3 regions of the Micromonospora sp. DT41 genome follow, and region 1 is predicted to be linked to each of the others. Evidence: predicted binding sites of a transcription regulator. Region 1 holds the regulator's gene; each other region holds the start of a gene.
What was found. Region 1 encodes HrcA, which represses chaperone genes, less so after heat shock. Its sites were predicted from a motif close to GGTTNGCACNCTCNNNNNGAGNGTGCNAACC; they were not measured.

Region 1 (4,818 bases):
TGCCCGGAACGCTGTCAGCTCGGCCGAATCGATGCCGCCCTCCGGGCCGACGACAAGCACGATCTCCCCGATGCTTGGCAGGTCGGCGGTCGAGAGCCGTTCCTCGGCCTCCTCGTGCAGGACGAACCCGGCGGCGGCACCGGCGATCCGGCGGGCCACCGTCGCTGTGGACTCGTCAGGCGCCCCGGCCACGACCGGCAGCCAGGGTCGGCGTGCCTGCTTGGCAGCCTCCCGCGCGGTGGCCACCCACTTCTCCCGGGCGCGTACGCCCCGGTCGCCGCGCCACTGGGTGACCGAGCGGGACGCCGCCCAGGGCACGATCTCGTCCACCCCGACCTCGGTCATCGCCTGCACGGCCAGCTCGCCCCGGTCGCCCTTGGCGATGCCCTGCACTGTCACCAGCCGGGGTACGGGCGCGTCCGCGTACCCCCGGGAGGTGATGGTGACCTCCAGGGCGCCCCTGCCGACGGCGGTGACCACGGCGGCGGCCGTGCCGCCCCGGCCGTCGGCGAGCAGCAACTCCTCGCCGACACGCAGCCGCTGCACCGTGGCGGCGTGGTGCCCCTCCGGGCCGTCCAGGATCAACGCGTCGCCGGTGGGCAGCGCCTCGACCAGGAACAGCGGCGCGGACACCTCAGGCGTGCCCGTTGAACGCGTCGCGCATCCGGGAGAAGAAGCCGCCCTGCTTGGTCAGCTCGGCGACCTCCTCGCCACGGGTCTTGGCGAAGTCGCGAAGCATCCGCTCCTGGTCCGGGTCGAGCTTGGTCGGCGTCCGGACGTCGAGGTGCACGTACAGGTCGCCCCTGCCGGTGCCGCGCAGGTGCGGCACACCTCGGGCGCGCAGCCGCAGCGTGCTGGCCGGCTGGGTGCCGGCCTTGACGTCGACGGTCTCCTCGCTGTCGAGGGTCTTGATGGTGAGGCGGGTGCCCAGCGCCGCGGCGGTCATCGGCACGGTGACCCGGCAGTGCAGGTCGTCACCCTTGCGCGAGTAGACGTCGTGGGGCCTCTCGTGGATCTCGACGTAGAGGTCGCCGGCGGTGCCGCCACCCGGGCCGACCTCCCCCTGCTGGGCGAGGCGGATCCGCATGCCGTCCTCGACGCCGGCCGGGATCTTGACGGTCAGCGAGCGTCGGGTACGCACCCGGCCGTCGCCGGCGCAGGTGGGGCAGGGGTGCGGGATCGTGGTGCCGTAGCCCTGGCAGACGGTGCACGGGCGGGCCGACACCACCTGGCCGAGGAAGGTGCGCTGCACCGACTGCACCTCGCCCCGACCGGCGCACGCCTCACAGGTGGCCAGGTGGGTGCCGGCTGCCGTGCCGGCGCCCGAGCAGGTGGTGCAGAGCACAGCCGTGTCGACGGTGATCGGGGCCTCGACGCCGAACGCCGTCTCGTGCAGGTCCAGTTCGAGTCGCAGGATCGCGTCGGAGCCCGGACGGGTCCGTGGGCGGGGGCCACGGGCGCCGCCCGCCGCGCCGCCGAAGAACGCGTCCATGATGTCCTGGAATCCGACGAACGGGCCGGCCCCGCCCGGGCCGCCCGGACCGCCGGCGCCACCGCCGCCCGGGGCGAGCGGGTCGCCGCCCAGGTCGACGATCTGCCGCTTGCGGTCGTCCGAGAGGACCTCGTACGCGGCGTTGATGTCCTTGAACTTCTCCTGAGCCTCCGGGTCCGGATTGACGTCCGGGTGGAACTGGCGCGCCAACTTGCGGTAGGCGCGCTTGATCTCATCATCGGAGGCTTCCCGGCTGACACCGAGGATGCCGTAGTAGTCCCTGGCCACTGCGTTCCGTGTCCTCATGTTCGTCTCGCGTTGCGCCGACCGGCGGCCGCAGCCGGCCGTCGGCCCTGACTTGTCAGTTCTGGGCCAGCAGCTCGCCCACGTAGCGTGCCACGGCGCGCACCGTGGCGATGGTGCCGGGGTAGTCCATCCGGGTCGGCCCCAGCACCCCGAGGCCGCCGACAATTGTGCTGCCCGGGCCGTATCCGGTGCTCACCACCGAGGCGGCGCGCAGGTTGTCGAACTCGTTCTCGTCGCCGATCAGCACCCGGGTCGTGCTCGGCTCGGTCTCGCCGATGAGCTTGAGCAGCACGACCTCCTCTTCCAGGGCTTCGAGGATCGGCCTCAGTGAGCCCTGGAAGTCGAGCAGGCCGCCCCGGGTGAGGTTTGCGGTGCCGGCCAGCGCGATGCGTTCCTCGTGCCGTTCGACGAGCGTCTCCAGCAGGACGGAGGCGAGTGTGGTCATGGCCGGGCGCAGCGTGGCCGGCACCTCCTCGACCAGCGCCTGCACCAGCGGCGGGGTGTCGGACAGCCGCTCGCCGGCGAGCTTCTCGTTGATCATGCGGCGCAGGTCGGTGACGTCGTCGGCGGGCACCGGGCCGGGCAGCTCCACCAGCCGCTGCTCGACACGGCCGGTGTCGGCGATCATGACAAGCATGAGTCGGGTGGTGGAGATCGGCACCAGTTCCAGGTGCCGCACCGAGGAGCGGGCCAGGCTCGGGTACTGCACGACGGCCACCTGGCGGGTCAGCTGGGCGAGCAGCCGGACTGTGCGGTGCACCACGTCGTCGAGGTCGACAGCACCCACCAGGAACCGCTCGATGGCCCTGCGCTCGGCCGGGCTGAGCGGCTTGACGCGGGACAGCCTGTCGACGAAGAGCCGGTAGCCGCGGTCGGTGGGCACCCGGCCGGCGCTTGTGTGCGGCTGCCGGATGTAGCCCTCTTCCTCCAGCACGGCCATGTCGTTGCGGACCGTGGCCGGGGAGACACCGAGCTGGTGACGCTCGACAAGCGCCTTGCTGCCGACCGGCTCCTGGGTGGAGACGTAGTCCTCGACGATGGCGCGGAGCACGGCGAGCTTCCGGTCGTCCAGACCCATCCTCCGCACCTCCTGTCGCACGTCGGCCACCGACCCGAACGGGGCCGGCGGGCCGCTTGGCACTCGACTGTAACGAGTGCCAGTCTACGTCGGCGCGCCCGCCGACGCGATGATCAAGGTCGCCGCTGTTCGTTCCTCGTTGCCCGTTCAGCCGGGTCGGGCTCGGCGGTGTCGCTCTGGTGTGGCGTTGCCAACCACCCCTACCGTGACACCATGACTGAACCACCTCGCCCACCCGGTGCGGGAGACCCTGGCGGCTACCCGCCGGAGCCGACCTCACCGGCAGGCTCGCCCTACTCGGCCGAGCCACCCACCGCACCACTGTCCGGGGCACCTGGCTCGGGCGGCTATCCCCCGGCCGGCGGGTATCCGCCGCCCACCGGTGACCAACCGCCGTCAGGTGGCTACCCTCCGCCTGGTGGATATCCCCCGCCGGGCGACTACCCCCCAGGTGGCGGCTATCCCCCGCCCGGTGGCTACCCGCCGGGTGGCCCCACTGGCGGCTATCCGACGGGCGGCGCCTACGGCGGCCCCGGCGGCGGCTACGCCAACAACGAGGACAAGACCTGGGCGCTTGTCGCGCACTTCGGCGGCGCCGCCGGCGCGCTGATCAGCTTCGGTCCGCTGGGCTTCGTGGCCCCGCTCATCGCCTACCTGGTCCGCGGCAACCAGTCGCCGACCGTGCGGGCGCAGGCCCTGGCCGCGCTCAACTTCCAGATCCTCTGGTCGATCATCGCGTTCGTGCTGCTCTTCGTGAGCTGGTGCCTGCTCTTCCTGCCCAGCGTCGCGGTAGTGGTGATCCAGATCCTGTTCGGAATCATCGCCGGCATGAAGGCCAACGAGGGCGCGTCCTACCGCTACCCGATGTCGGCCACCTTCATCAAGTGACCCGGGCCGGCCGCTCCCCCGGCCGGTCCGGCGCACGTCGCCGGTCGGGGGCGGCGCGTCGGTTCAGGGCAGCAGGTCGCGGACCACGGCGTCGGCGAGCAACCGGCCGCGCAGGGTGAGCACCGCCCGCCCGGCCGCGTAGTCGTCGGCGGCCAGCAGGCCGTCGGCGAGCGCCCGATCGGCGCCGGCCCGGCCGGCGACGTCAAGCACCGCCAGCGGCAGGCCGCTTGCCAGCCGCAGTCGCAGCATCACGTCCTCCATGTGCGCCTCGTCGGCGGTGAGCACCTCACGGGCCAGACCCGGTGACGCGCCTGCGGCCAGCCGCTGGGCGTACGTCGTGGGGTGCTTCACGTTCCACCAACGCACCCCGCCGACGTGGCTGTGCGCTCCGGGCCCGAGCCCCCACCAGTCCGCGCCGGTCCAGTACAGCAGGTTGTGCCGGCACCGGGCGTCGTCGGTGCGGGCCCAGTTGGACACCTCGTACCAGGACAGGCCGGCCGCGTCGAGGGCTGCCTCCGCTGCCAGGTAGCGGTCCGCGGCCACGTCGTCACTGGGGTACGCCAGCTCGCCGCGTCGCATCCGGGCGGCCAGTCGGGTGCCGTCCTCCACGATCAGGGCGTACGCGCTGACGTGGTCCACCCCGGCGGCCACGACCTGTTCCAGCGAGGCGGCGAAGTCCTCGGCCCGTTCCCCCGGCGTGCCGTAGATCAGGTCCAGGTTGACGTGCTCGAAACCGGCGTCGCGCGCTTCCAGGGCGGCGGCGGTCGCCCTGCCGGCGCTGTGTTTGCGGTCCAGGATCGCCAGCACGCCCGGGGAGGCGGACTGCATGCCCAGCGAGATCCGGGTGTAGCCGGCGTTGCGCAGCAGCTTCAACGATTCCGGGGTGACCGATTCGGGGTTCGCCTCGGTGGTCACCTCGGCGTCGGCGGCCAGCCCCCAGGTGCTGTCGATGCCGTCCAGGATGCGGGCCAGGTCGTCGGCGGGCAGCAGGGTTGGCGTGCCGCCGCCGACGAAGACCGTGTCGACGCGGGGCGGCGGGCTGTCGCCGAGCACC
Region 2 (4,818 bases), on a different contig from region 1:
CTCCTTCATCTCGACCTCGGTCGCCGCGCCCACCTTGATCACGGCCACGCCGCCGGAGAGCTTCGCGAGCCGCTCGGCCAGCTTCTCCCGGTCCCAGTCGGAGTCGGAGGCCTCGATCTCCTTGCGGATCTGGGACACCCGGTCCTCGACGTCGGCCTTCTGGCCGCCGCCGTCGACGATCGTGGTGTTCTCCTTGTCGACCACCACGCGCCGAGCGGTGCCCAGCACCTCAAGGCCAACCTGGTCGATCTTGTAGCCCAGCTCCGGGGCGACCAGTTCGGCGCCGGTGGAGATGGCGATGTCCTGGAGCAGCGCCTTGCGCCGGTCACCGAAGCCCGGGGCCTTCACAGCGCAGACCTTGAGGGTCTTGCGCAGCGAGTTGACCACGAGGGTGGAGAGCGCCTGGCCCTCCACGTCCTCGGCGATGATCAGCAGCGGCTTGCTGTTCTGGAGGACCTTCTCCAGCAGCGGCAGCAGCTCCTCGATCGCGGAGATCTTCTGCGTGGTGACCAGGATGTAGGCGTCCTCGAGGACGGACTCCTGGCCCTCCAGGTCGGTGACGAAGTTGGGCGAGATGAAGCCCTTGTCGAACTGGAGACCCTCGGTCACCTCCAGCTCGGTGGTGAGCATCGAGCCCTCTTCGACGGTGATGACGCCGTCGCGGCCGACCCGCTCCATCGCCTCGGCGATGAGCTCGCCGATCGTGGAGTCCTGCGCGGAGATCGTGGCGACGTTCGCGATCGCCTTCTGGTCGGCGACCTCGACGGCACGGCCGAGCAGCGCCTCGGAGATCTTGGTGGCCGCCGCGTCGACGCCCCGCTTGAGGCCGGCCGGGTTGGTGCCGGCGGTCACGTTGCGCAGGCCCTCACGGACCATCGCCTGCGCCAGCACGGTCGCGGTGGTGGTCCCGTCGCCGGCGACGTCGTTGGTCTTGGTCGCCACCTCCTTGACCAGCTGCGCGCCGAGGTTCTCGTAGGGGTTGGTGAGCTCGATCTCCTTGGCGATGGTCACACCATCGTTGGTGATCGTCGGCGCACCAAATTTCTTGTCCAGGACGACGTTGCGCCCGCGCGGGCCGAGGGTGACCTTGACCGCGTCAGCGAGGGCGTTGACACCGTGCTCCAGCAGGTGTCGGGCGTCGTCCGAGAAGCTCAGGATCTTCGCCATGAATGTCCCTTCGAAGCGACGTTGCCCCGGCCCGGCGAGCCGGACCGGGGCAACGACACTGATCGGTTGCTTACTTCTCGATGACCGCGAGGACGTCGCGGGCGGAGAGCACCAGGTACTCTTCGCCGGCGTACTTGACCTCGGTGCCGCCGTACTTCGAGTAGAGGACGGTGTCGCCGACCTGCACGTCAACCGGAACCCGGTTGCCGTTGTCGTCGACGCGCCCCGGGCCCACAGCGAGGACGGTGCCCTCCTGCGGCTTCTCCTTGGCGGTGTCGGGGATCACGATGCCCGACGCCGTGGTGGTCTCAGCCTCGTTCGCCTGGACCACGATGCGGTCCTCGAGCGGCTTGATCGCAACCTTGGTCGCGGTAGTCACGGGCATACCCTCCTGGGGTACTGGATTCGTTACCGGTCGGCGGGGCCGACCAGCGTCATTTGCCACATGCCACCGGGCGGGGCCGTCGTCGCGGGTGCCGGTCCGCCTGGCGTTGCGCACCCGGGTCGCGAGACCCGGAAGCTGGCACCCTCGGGGTGAGAGTGCTAATCGCAGGTTATTCCGTGGCTGGCACTCCGTCAAGGAGAGTGCCAACGCGCGGCCTGTCGTGTCGCCACAATCTCGGCGAGCCGACGTCGGTAATCAACCCGGACCGGCCGCCCCTGCCGCTGGTCGGGACAATGCTCGGGTGGATCTCGATCAGCTGGCCGCGCTGCGTACCCCCGAGGGGTCGGCCGCGCTCGCGGCGGCGGCCGGGCTGGCCGGCGGCGACCCGCTGGCGGCGGCGTCGGCCCTACGATCGGCAGGGGTGCCACCCGCGCTCGCCGCGGCGGCGCTCACCCAGGCGGAGCTGCGCCACCGGGCGGTCGGCAAGTTCGGCCCGGCCGCCGCCGGGATGTTCCTCACCCGCGCCGGGCTGGAGCAGGCCACCCGCCGGGTCGTCGCGGACCGCCGCGCCGAACGGCTGCACGCGGCCGGCGTCCGCGCGCTTGCCGACCTGGGCTGCGGCCTCGGCGCCGACGCGCTCGCCGCCGCCCGCGCCGGCATCCGGGTGTACGGGGTGGAAGCCGACCCGGTGACCGCCGAGATGGCAGCCGCCAACGCCGCAGCGGCAGGGCTGGCCGAGCGCTTCACGGTCGAGTGCGGCGACGCCACAGCATTCGACGTCTCCCGGGTCGACGGCGTCTTCTGCGACCCGGCCCGACGTCGGGCCGGCACCGGCCGGCGGATCTTCGACCCGCGCGCCTACTCACCACCGTGGGACTTCGTGACAGGGCTTGCCGAACGGGTGCCCCGCACTGTGGTGAAGGTGGCACCGGGGTTGGACCACGCGCTCATCCCGCCCGGAGCCGAGGCGGAGTGGGTGAGCGTGGACGGTGACCTCGTCGAGGCCGCGCTCTGGTGCGGCGAACTGGCCCGGGAGCCCCGCCGCGCCACAGTCCACCGGCAGGAGGGCGCCGGGTACCGCCGCCACGAACTCACCGGCTCGGGTGCCGTCGAGGCCCCGGTCGGGCCGCCACGCCGCTACCTGTACGACCCGGACGCGGCGGTGGTACGCGCGCACCTCGTCGCCGAGCTGGCCGGTGAGCTGGACGCCACCCTCGGCGATCCGAGCATCGCCTACCTCTACGCCGACCAGCCGACCCGCACCCCGTACGCGCGCTGCCTGGAGGTCACCGACGTGCTGCCGTTCTCGCTCAAGCGCCTGCGGGCACTGCTGCGCGACCGCGGGGTGGGGCGGGTGGAGATCCTCAAGCGGGGCTCGGCGCTCACCCCGGAGCAGCTCCGCAAGGACCTGCGGCTGGCCGGCGACCAGGCGGCGAGCCTGGTGCTGACCCGGGTCGCCGGGTCGCCGACAGTGCTCGTCTGCCGGCCTGTCGACTAGGTTCTCAGGCGTGGCGGGACAGGGCACTCCGGCGACGGCACTGCTGGTAAAGCATGGCGTCGCGCATCGCATCCATCCGTACCGGGTGTCTCCGGACGCGCCGAACTACGGCGCGCTGGTGGCGGCGGCGCTCGGTGTGGCACCGGAGCGGGTGTTCAAGTCGTTGGTGACCGAGGTCGACGGCGCGCTCACGGTGGCAGTCGTTCCGGTCACCGGAGAACTGGACCTCAAGGCCCTCGCGGCGGCGGCCGGCGGCAAGCGGGCGACGCTCGCCGACCGGGCGGTCGCTGAGCGGGCCACCGGCTACGTACGGGGTGGCATCAGCCCGCTCGGGCAGCGTCGGCGCCTGCCCACAGTGCTTGACGAGTCCGCACTGGACCTGCCGACGATCTACGTCTCCGCTGGTAGGCGCGGTCTGCAACTGGAGCTGGCGGCGGCTGACCTGGTGGCTCTGACCGAGGCCCGCACCGCGGCGTTGCAAGCCCACTGAGGGCTTTCATGACGGTCGACGTCCGGTGGATGAGCGATGAGTAACAGTCGCGTTGCTGAATTGTTATCGCTATCAACAAACTCTGCACCTACGCGGTCTTGTGGACTCGGCGCGCCGCGCAATACGTTGCCGGGCACAACAAACTACACCTCCCCCACCTTCCGAAAGGACCCTGCACATGCGTAAGGGGATCCTCACCATCGCCGCCGTGGGCCTGCTCGCGACCGGCGGCTTGACCGCCTGTGGCGACGACGACTCCGGCGGCCAGGCCAGCTCCGCCAAGACTCCCAAGATCGGCGTGATCCTCCCGGACAGCAAGTCCTCCGTCCGCTGGGAGACCGCGGACCGCAAGTTCCTCAAGGAAGCGTTCGAGGCCGCCGGCGTCCAGTACGACATCCAGAACGCGCAGAACGACAAGTCCGCCTTCCAGACCATCGCCGACCAGATGATCACCAGTGGCGTCACCGTCCTGATGATCGTCAACCTGGACTCCGGCACCGGTAAGGCCGTGCTCGACAAGGCCAAGTCGCAGGGCGTCGCCACCATCGACTACGACCGGCTCACCCTGGGCGGCTCGGCCCAGTACTACGTCAGCTTCGACAACGAGACCGTCGGCAAGCTCCAGGGCGAGGGCCTGGCCAAGTGCCTGACCACCCAGGGCGTCAAGAACCCGGTCGTGTCGTACCTGAACGGCTCCCCCACCGACAACAACGCCACCCTGTTCAAGAACGGCTACGACTCGGTGCTCAAGCCGAAGTTCGACTCCAAGGAATACGTCAAGGGCCCCGAGGACGCCGTACCGGCCTGGGACAACGCGCAGGCGACGACGATCTTCGAGCAGCAGCTCACCAAGGCCAACGGCAAGATCGACGGCGTGCTGGCCGCCAACGACGGCCTCGGCAACGCCGCCATCTCCGTGCTGAAGAAGAACAAGCTCAACGGCAAGGTGCCGGTGACCGGGCAGGACGCCAGCACCGAGGGCCTGCAGAACATCCTCACCGGCGACCAGTGCATGACCGTCTACAAGGCCGTCCGGGAAGAGGCCAAGGCCGCCTCCGACCTGGCCATCGCACTGGCCAAGGGCGAGAAGAAGGACACCGGCCAGACGGTGAAGGACCCCGAAGGCGGCCGCGACGTCCCCTCGGTGCTGCTCACCCCGAAGGCCATCTACAAGGAGAACGTCAAGGACGTCATCGCCGACGGGTACGTGACCAAGGAAGAGGTCTGCGCCGGGACGTACGCCAAGCTCTGCGCCGACGCCGGCATCAGCTGACCGAC
Region 3 (4,818 bases), on a different contig from region 1:
CCGCCCTCGCGCTTGGCTACCGACAGGACCGGACCGCCTGGAACATGACGGCCGACCTGTCGTACGACGGTTCGCCGGCCCTGCGGTCCACCGAGGCGGCGGAGCGGCGGCTTGCCGAGCAGGGTGTCACCGTACGCCGGGCGGAGCCTGCGGATCTGCCGACGCTGACCGAGTTCGCCCGGTCCACCTTCGGTGGCACGTGGGACGGCGAGCTGGCGGGGTCGGTGGGTCGCGAGGGCGCCGGTTGCCACATTGCGGAGCGGGACGGCGAGGTGCTCGGTTTCGCCGCGTACGGGTCGTCCCGTCCGAGTTGGTTCGGGCCGATGGGCACCGCACCGGTTGCTGCGGGGACGGGCATCGGCGGGGTGCTGCTGCGGCGCTGCCTGCGTGACCAGCGGGCGGCGGGGCTGGACCGGGCGCAGATCGGCTGGGTGGGGCCGGTGCCGTTCTACTCGGGCAGCGCTGGTGCGCGGATCGAGCGGGTCTTCTTCCTGTACCGGCGGACACTCGACGTCGGTTAAAGGGCGAACAGGATATAGATCCATATAACGCGATTCGCCCGCATCGCCGATCGGCGCCCCCTACCGTTTCGGTAAGAGGAGGCAGCCATGACCACGGATGATGACCAGACCGAGGACGGCCCGCCGATCACCTGGAAGCCGGTCGCCGAACTGCCCGACCAACTGCCGTTCGACAGGCTCGACTACGGCGACGCCGAGCAGCTTGCCGAGATGACCACCGACGACGCGTCGGCGGTGGAGTCACACGAGATGGTGGACGCGCCGATCCAGTTGCCTCCGCCGTACGACCAGGCGAAGAAACGGCGCAACCAGCGGCCACTGCCCACCTGACGACAAAAGGGCCACACGACGAACGGGGCGGACCGCATCAGCGGCCCGCCCCGTTCGGTGTGTCGGAACTGGACTCAGAAGTCCATCTCCCCGCCACCCGGGCCAGCCGGGGCAGCCGGGGTCTTCTCCGGCTTGTCCGCGACGACGGCCTCGGTGGTGAGGAACAGCGCGGCGATCGACGACGCGTTCTGCAGCGCCGAGCGCGTCACCTTGGCCGGGTCGATGATGCCCGCGGCCAGCAGGTCGACGTACTCGCCGTTGGCGGCGTTGAGGCCGTGACCCGCTTCGAGGTTACGGACCTTCTCCACCACGACGCCGCCCTCAAGGCCGGCGTTGACGGCGATCTGCCGCAGCGGGGCGTCCAGCGCGACCTTGACGATGTTGGCACCGGTCGCCTCGTCGCCGACCAGGTCCAGCTTGTCGAAGGCGGTCTTGCCGGCCTGCACCAGCGCGACGCCACCACCCGGGACGATGCCCTCCTCGACGGCGGCCTTCGCGTTGCGAACGGCGTCCTCGATGCGGTGCTTGCGCTCCTTGAGCTCGACCTCGGTGGCCGCGCCGACCTTGATCACCGCGACGCCACCGGCCAGCTTGGCCAGCCGCTCCTGCAGCTTCTCGCGGTCGTAGTCGGAGTCGCTCTTGTCGATCTCGGCACGGATCTGGTTGACCCGGCCCTGGATCTGCTCGGCGTCACCGGCACCGTCGACGATGGTGGTCTCGTCCTTGGTCACCACGACCTTGCGGGCGCGGCCCAGCATGTCGAGGCCGACGGCGTCCAGCTTGAGGCCGACCTCCTCGCTGATGACCTGGCCACCGGTGAGGATGGCGATGTCGGCGAGCATGGCCTTGCGGCGGTCACCGAAGCCCGGCGCCTTGACGGCGACCGACTTGAAGGTGCCCCGGACCTTGTTGACGACCAGGGTGGCCAGGGCCTCGCCCTCGATGTCCTCGGCGATGATCAGCAGCGGCTTGCCGGACTGCATGACCTTCTCCAGGATCGGGAGCAGGTCCTTGACCGACGAGATCTTGCTGTTGACGATCAGGAGGTAGGGGTCGTCGAAGACGGCCTCCATGCGCTCCGGGTCGGTCATGAAGTAGGCCGAGATGTAGCCCTTGTCGAAGCGCATGCCCTCGGTGAGCTCAAGCTCCAGCCCGAAGGTGTTGCTCTCCTCGACGGTGATGACGCCTTCCTTGCCGACCTTGTCCATCGCCTCGGCGATGATCTCGCCGACGGTGCTGTCACCGGCGGAGATGGAGGCGGTGGAGGCGATCTGCTCCTTGGTCTCGACGTCCTTGGCGAGCTTGGACAGCTCCTCCGAGACGCTCGCGACAGCAGCCTCGATGCCCCGCTTCAGGGCCATCGGGTTGGCGCCAGCGGCCACGTTGCGCAGACCCTCGCGAACCAGGGCCTGGGCCAGGACGGTCGCCGTCGTCGTGCCGTCACCGGCAACGTCGTCGGTCTTCTTGGCGACCTCCTTGACCAGCTCGGCGCCGATCTTCTCGTACGGGTCCTCGAGCTCGATCTCCTTGGCGATGCTCACACCATCGTTGGTGATGGTGGGGGCGCCCCACTTCTTCTCGAGCACCACGTTGCGGCCCTTGGGGCCGAGGGTCACCTTCACGGCGTCGGCGAGCTGGTTCATGCCTCGCTCGAGGCCGCGGCGAGCCTCTTCGTCGAACGCGATCATCTTGGCCATACGGCGTTGTCCTCCTGGACACTCACGGGCCACCCGAGATGTGTGCCCCGGATGGGCCGCCTGGTGTACGCACCTTGGGACGTCGCCACCTGGCGACGACGACGTCCTTCGGCCGGGCCGGATAGCCCGCGACGACCGGCCATGTGCCGCTCCGGTGTCTCCACACCGGTGCGACCTGGCCCCACCGTCCCGACCATTGGCACTCACAGTGTGCGAGTGCCAATGCCTTTTTTAGCACTCTCACCTGCCGAGTGCAAGCACGATGGGGCCGCTCAGCCGAGTTCCGCAGCCAGTCCGGCGCTGTTCACCGGCCCCTCATGGGCCCGCTGCTCGGTGTACGTGACCAGCAGGCCGGCCAGCTGGACGAGGTAGGCCGGCAGGGCCAGGACCGAGGTGACCACGATCACGGCCACCACGCCCACAGCGGAGCCCGGCGCGCCGAGCGGATCCGTACCGAACGGGACGGTGCCCACCGACTCCAGGGCGCCGGAGATCAAGCTGATGACGAGCACCACGCCGCCCACCAGCGCCACACGGCCGAGCATCATCCCGAACCGGTCGTGGAACATCCGGAACGACCGGCCGATCGGGTTGTGCCGTTCGAAGAGGTAGACCGGGCCGGCCATGCTCAGCGCGAACGCCAGATAGATGCCCGGCAGTACGCAGAGACAGATACCCACGCCGACGAGCAGGCCCATCACCAGCGTCCAGCCCCACAGGCCGAGCGCCCGGCGTACGCCGTACCGCAGCGCCCCGTCGAGGCTGGCCGGCCTGCCCGCGGCCTGCTGGGTGATCACCCAACTGCCTGCGGCCCACCCGACGGCCTGCACCGCACCGATGAGCAGGCTGCCGACGATCAGCACCACGACGAAGGTCAACAGCTCGGCACCGAAGTTGTCCGGCAGCCCGGCCACCGGGTCGACGGGCTGCGTATCCCACTTTGCCGTCGGGTCCAGGGCCAGCGAGATGATCGCCAGGACGGCCGCGGGCAGCACCTGGGTGAGCAGGAGAATCGGCACCAACTGCCGCCAGCCTCGCCGCAGTGCGCCGTTGAACCGGTCGAGCCAGCCCGGCAAACCGGCACCGGGCGGCGTGACAAGCGGGTCGTTGGGGTCGAGGCCGGGCGGGTACCAGCCGACCTGCGGCCCCGGGTACCAGTGCTGACCGCCGTAGGGACCAGCGCCGGGCGGGTAGCCGCCGGTGGGCGGGAAGACCCAGCCCTGCGGGGGCGGACCGGCCTGCGGGTCACCCCAGCCCTGCGGCGGCGGACCGGCCTGCTGACCCCAGCCGGCCTGCGGGTCACCCCAGCCCGGCGGCGGACCACCCGGCTGACCCCACCCACCCTGCGGGGCACCCCACCCTGGCGGCGGGCCGGCGGGCAGTTGACCTGCCTGCTGGCCCCAGCCACCCTGGGCGGCGTCCCATCCGGGCTGCTGACCGGGGTACGGGCCGGACGCGGGCGTCGCGCCGGGCGGAAGCGGATCGGACGGACCCTGCTCCCCCGGCCCGATCGGCGGGTTGGACGGGGGCGGCTGGTCGGTCATGAACCCTCCTCAGCAATGGCTGGAACGGTTCACGATCTTCCCGGGTGGGCTTCGCCGGCGCAGCCCCGACCCGCCGACGACCGGACACGATTCGGCTACCGGCCGGGCGGATGGGTGCGGGGCTGCGCTCAGGCGACGACGCGTACGTGCTCGGCCTGCGGACCCTTCTGACCCTGGGCGATCTCGAACTCCACCCGCTGACCGTCGTCCAGCGCCTTGTAGCCGTCCATCTCGATCGCGGAGAAGTGGACGAACACGTCCTGACCGCCGTCGACGGCGATGAAGCCGTAGCCCTTTTCGGCGTTGAACCACTTCACGGTGCCCTGTGCCACGGTGCACTTCCTCACTCTGCGGCGTTGCCTGGCCCCGGCGCACGGCAGGGCCGGACGCCTCCGGCCACCGCTTCAGCGATCGACGACGGCCGCTGAAGAGGGTGACCGAAATCGCACGCTACACGAGGAGTGACAGCCGCGCACGACCACAAATCGGGCATATTCCTGACCCTCCCCTCAGCACACCTGGCTGCGGCGACAACCCTGTCTTGATTTACGCCCGTCGTTGTCCACGTGGCCCGCTGCCGACCCTGATCATCCACCGCCTGGGATGCGCGTGGCCTTGTCCAGGATCCGGGTGGGAGCGGGTCGGGCGCGGCCCGGAGAACGTCTTCTGCCCCTGTGGTAGGCATGCAGACATGACCACCGACACCGACTCGGCCGCCGTTCGACA

Region 2: a site for HrcA is predicted at 1,686-1,716, ahead of groES (co-chaperone GroES). Genes of this name have one in related genera too.
Region 3: a site for HrcA is predicted at 2,743-2,773, ahead of groL (chaperonin GroEL). Genes of this name have one in related genera too.

The regions. Positions count from the first base shown of each region.
Region 1 covers NZ_JBNCKU010000019.1:44,279-49,096, forward strand. Annotated here, with positions in the region: gene ACLQ23_RS27165 (16S rRNA (uracil(1498)-N(3))-methyltransferase) at 1-633, opposite strand, end outside; gene dnaJ (molecular chaperone DnaJ) at 635-1,780, opposite strand; gene hrcA (heat-inducible transcriptional repressor HrcA) at 1,854-2,876, opposite strand; gene ACLQ23_RS27180 (DUF4870 domain-containing protein) at 3,090-3,764, shown strand; gene hemW (radical SAM family heme chaperone HemW) at 3,828-4,818, opposite strand, start outside.
Region 2 covers NZ_JBNCKU010000007.1:110,052-114,869, reverse strand. Annotated here, with positions in the region: gene groL (chaperonin GroEL) at 1-1,167, opposite strand, end outside; gene groES (co-chaperone GroES) at 1,238-1,552, opposite strand; gene ACLQ23_RS15480 (THUMP-like domain-containing protein) at 1,854-3,050, shown strand; gene ybaK (Cys-tRNA(Pro) deacylase) at 3,061-3,540, shown strand; gene ACLQ23_RS15470 (sugar ABC transporter substrate-binding protein) at 3,719-4,813, shown strand.
Region 3 covers NZ_JBNCKU010000003.1:255,597-260,414, reverse strand. Annotated here, with positions in the region: gene ACLQ23_RS07560 (GNAT family N-acetyltransferase) at 1-521, shown strand, start outside; gene ACLQ23_RS07555 (hypothetical protein) at 609-851, shown strand; gene groL (chaperonin GroEL) at 926-2,548, opposite strand; gene ACLQ23_RS07545 (hypothetical protein) at 2,821-4,092, opposite strand; gene ACLQ23_RS07540 (cold-shock protein) at 4,221-4,424, opposite strand; gene ACLQ23_RS07535 (GNAT family N-acetyltransferase) at 4,784-4,818, shown strand, end outside.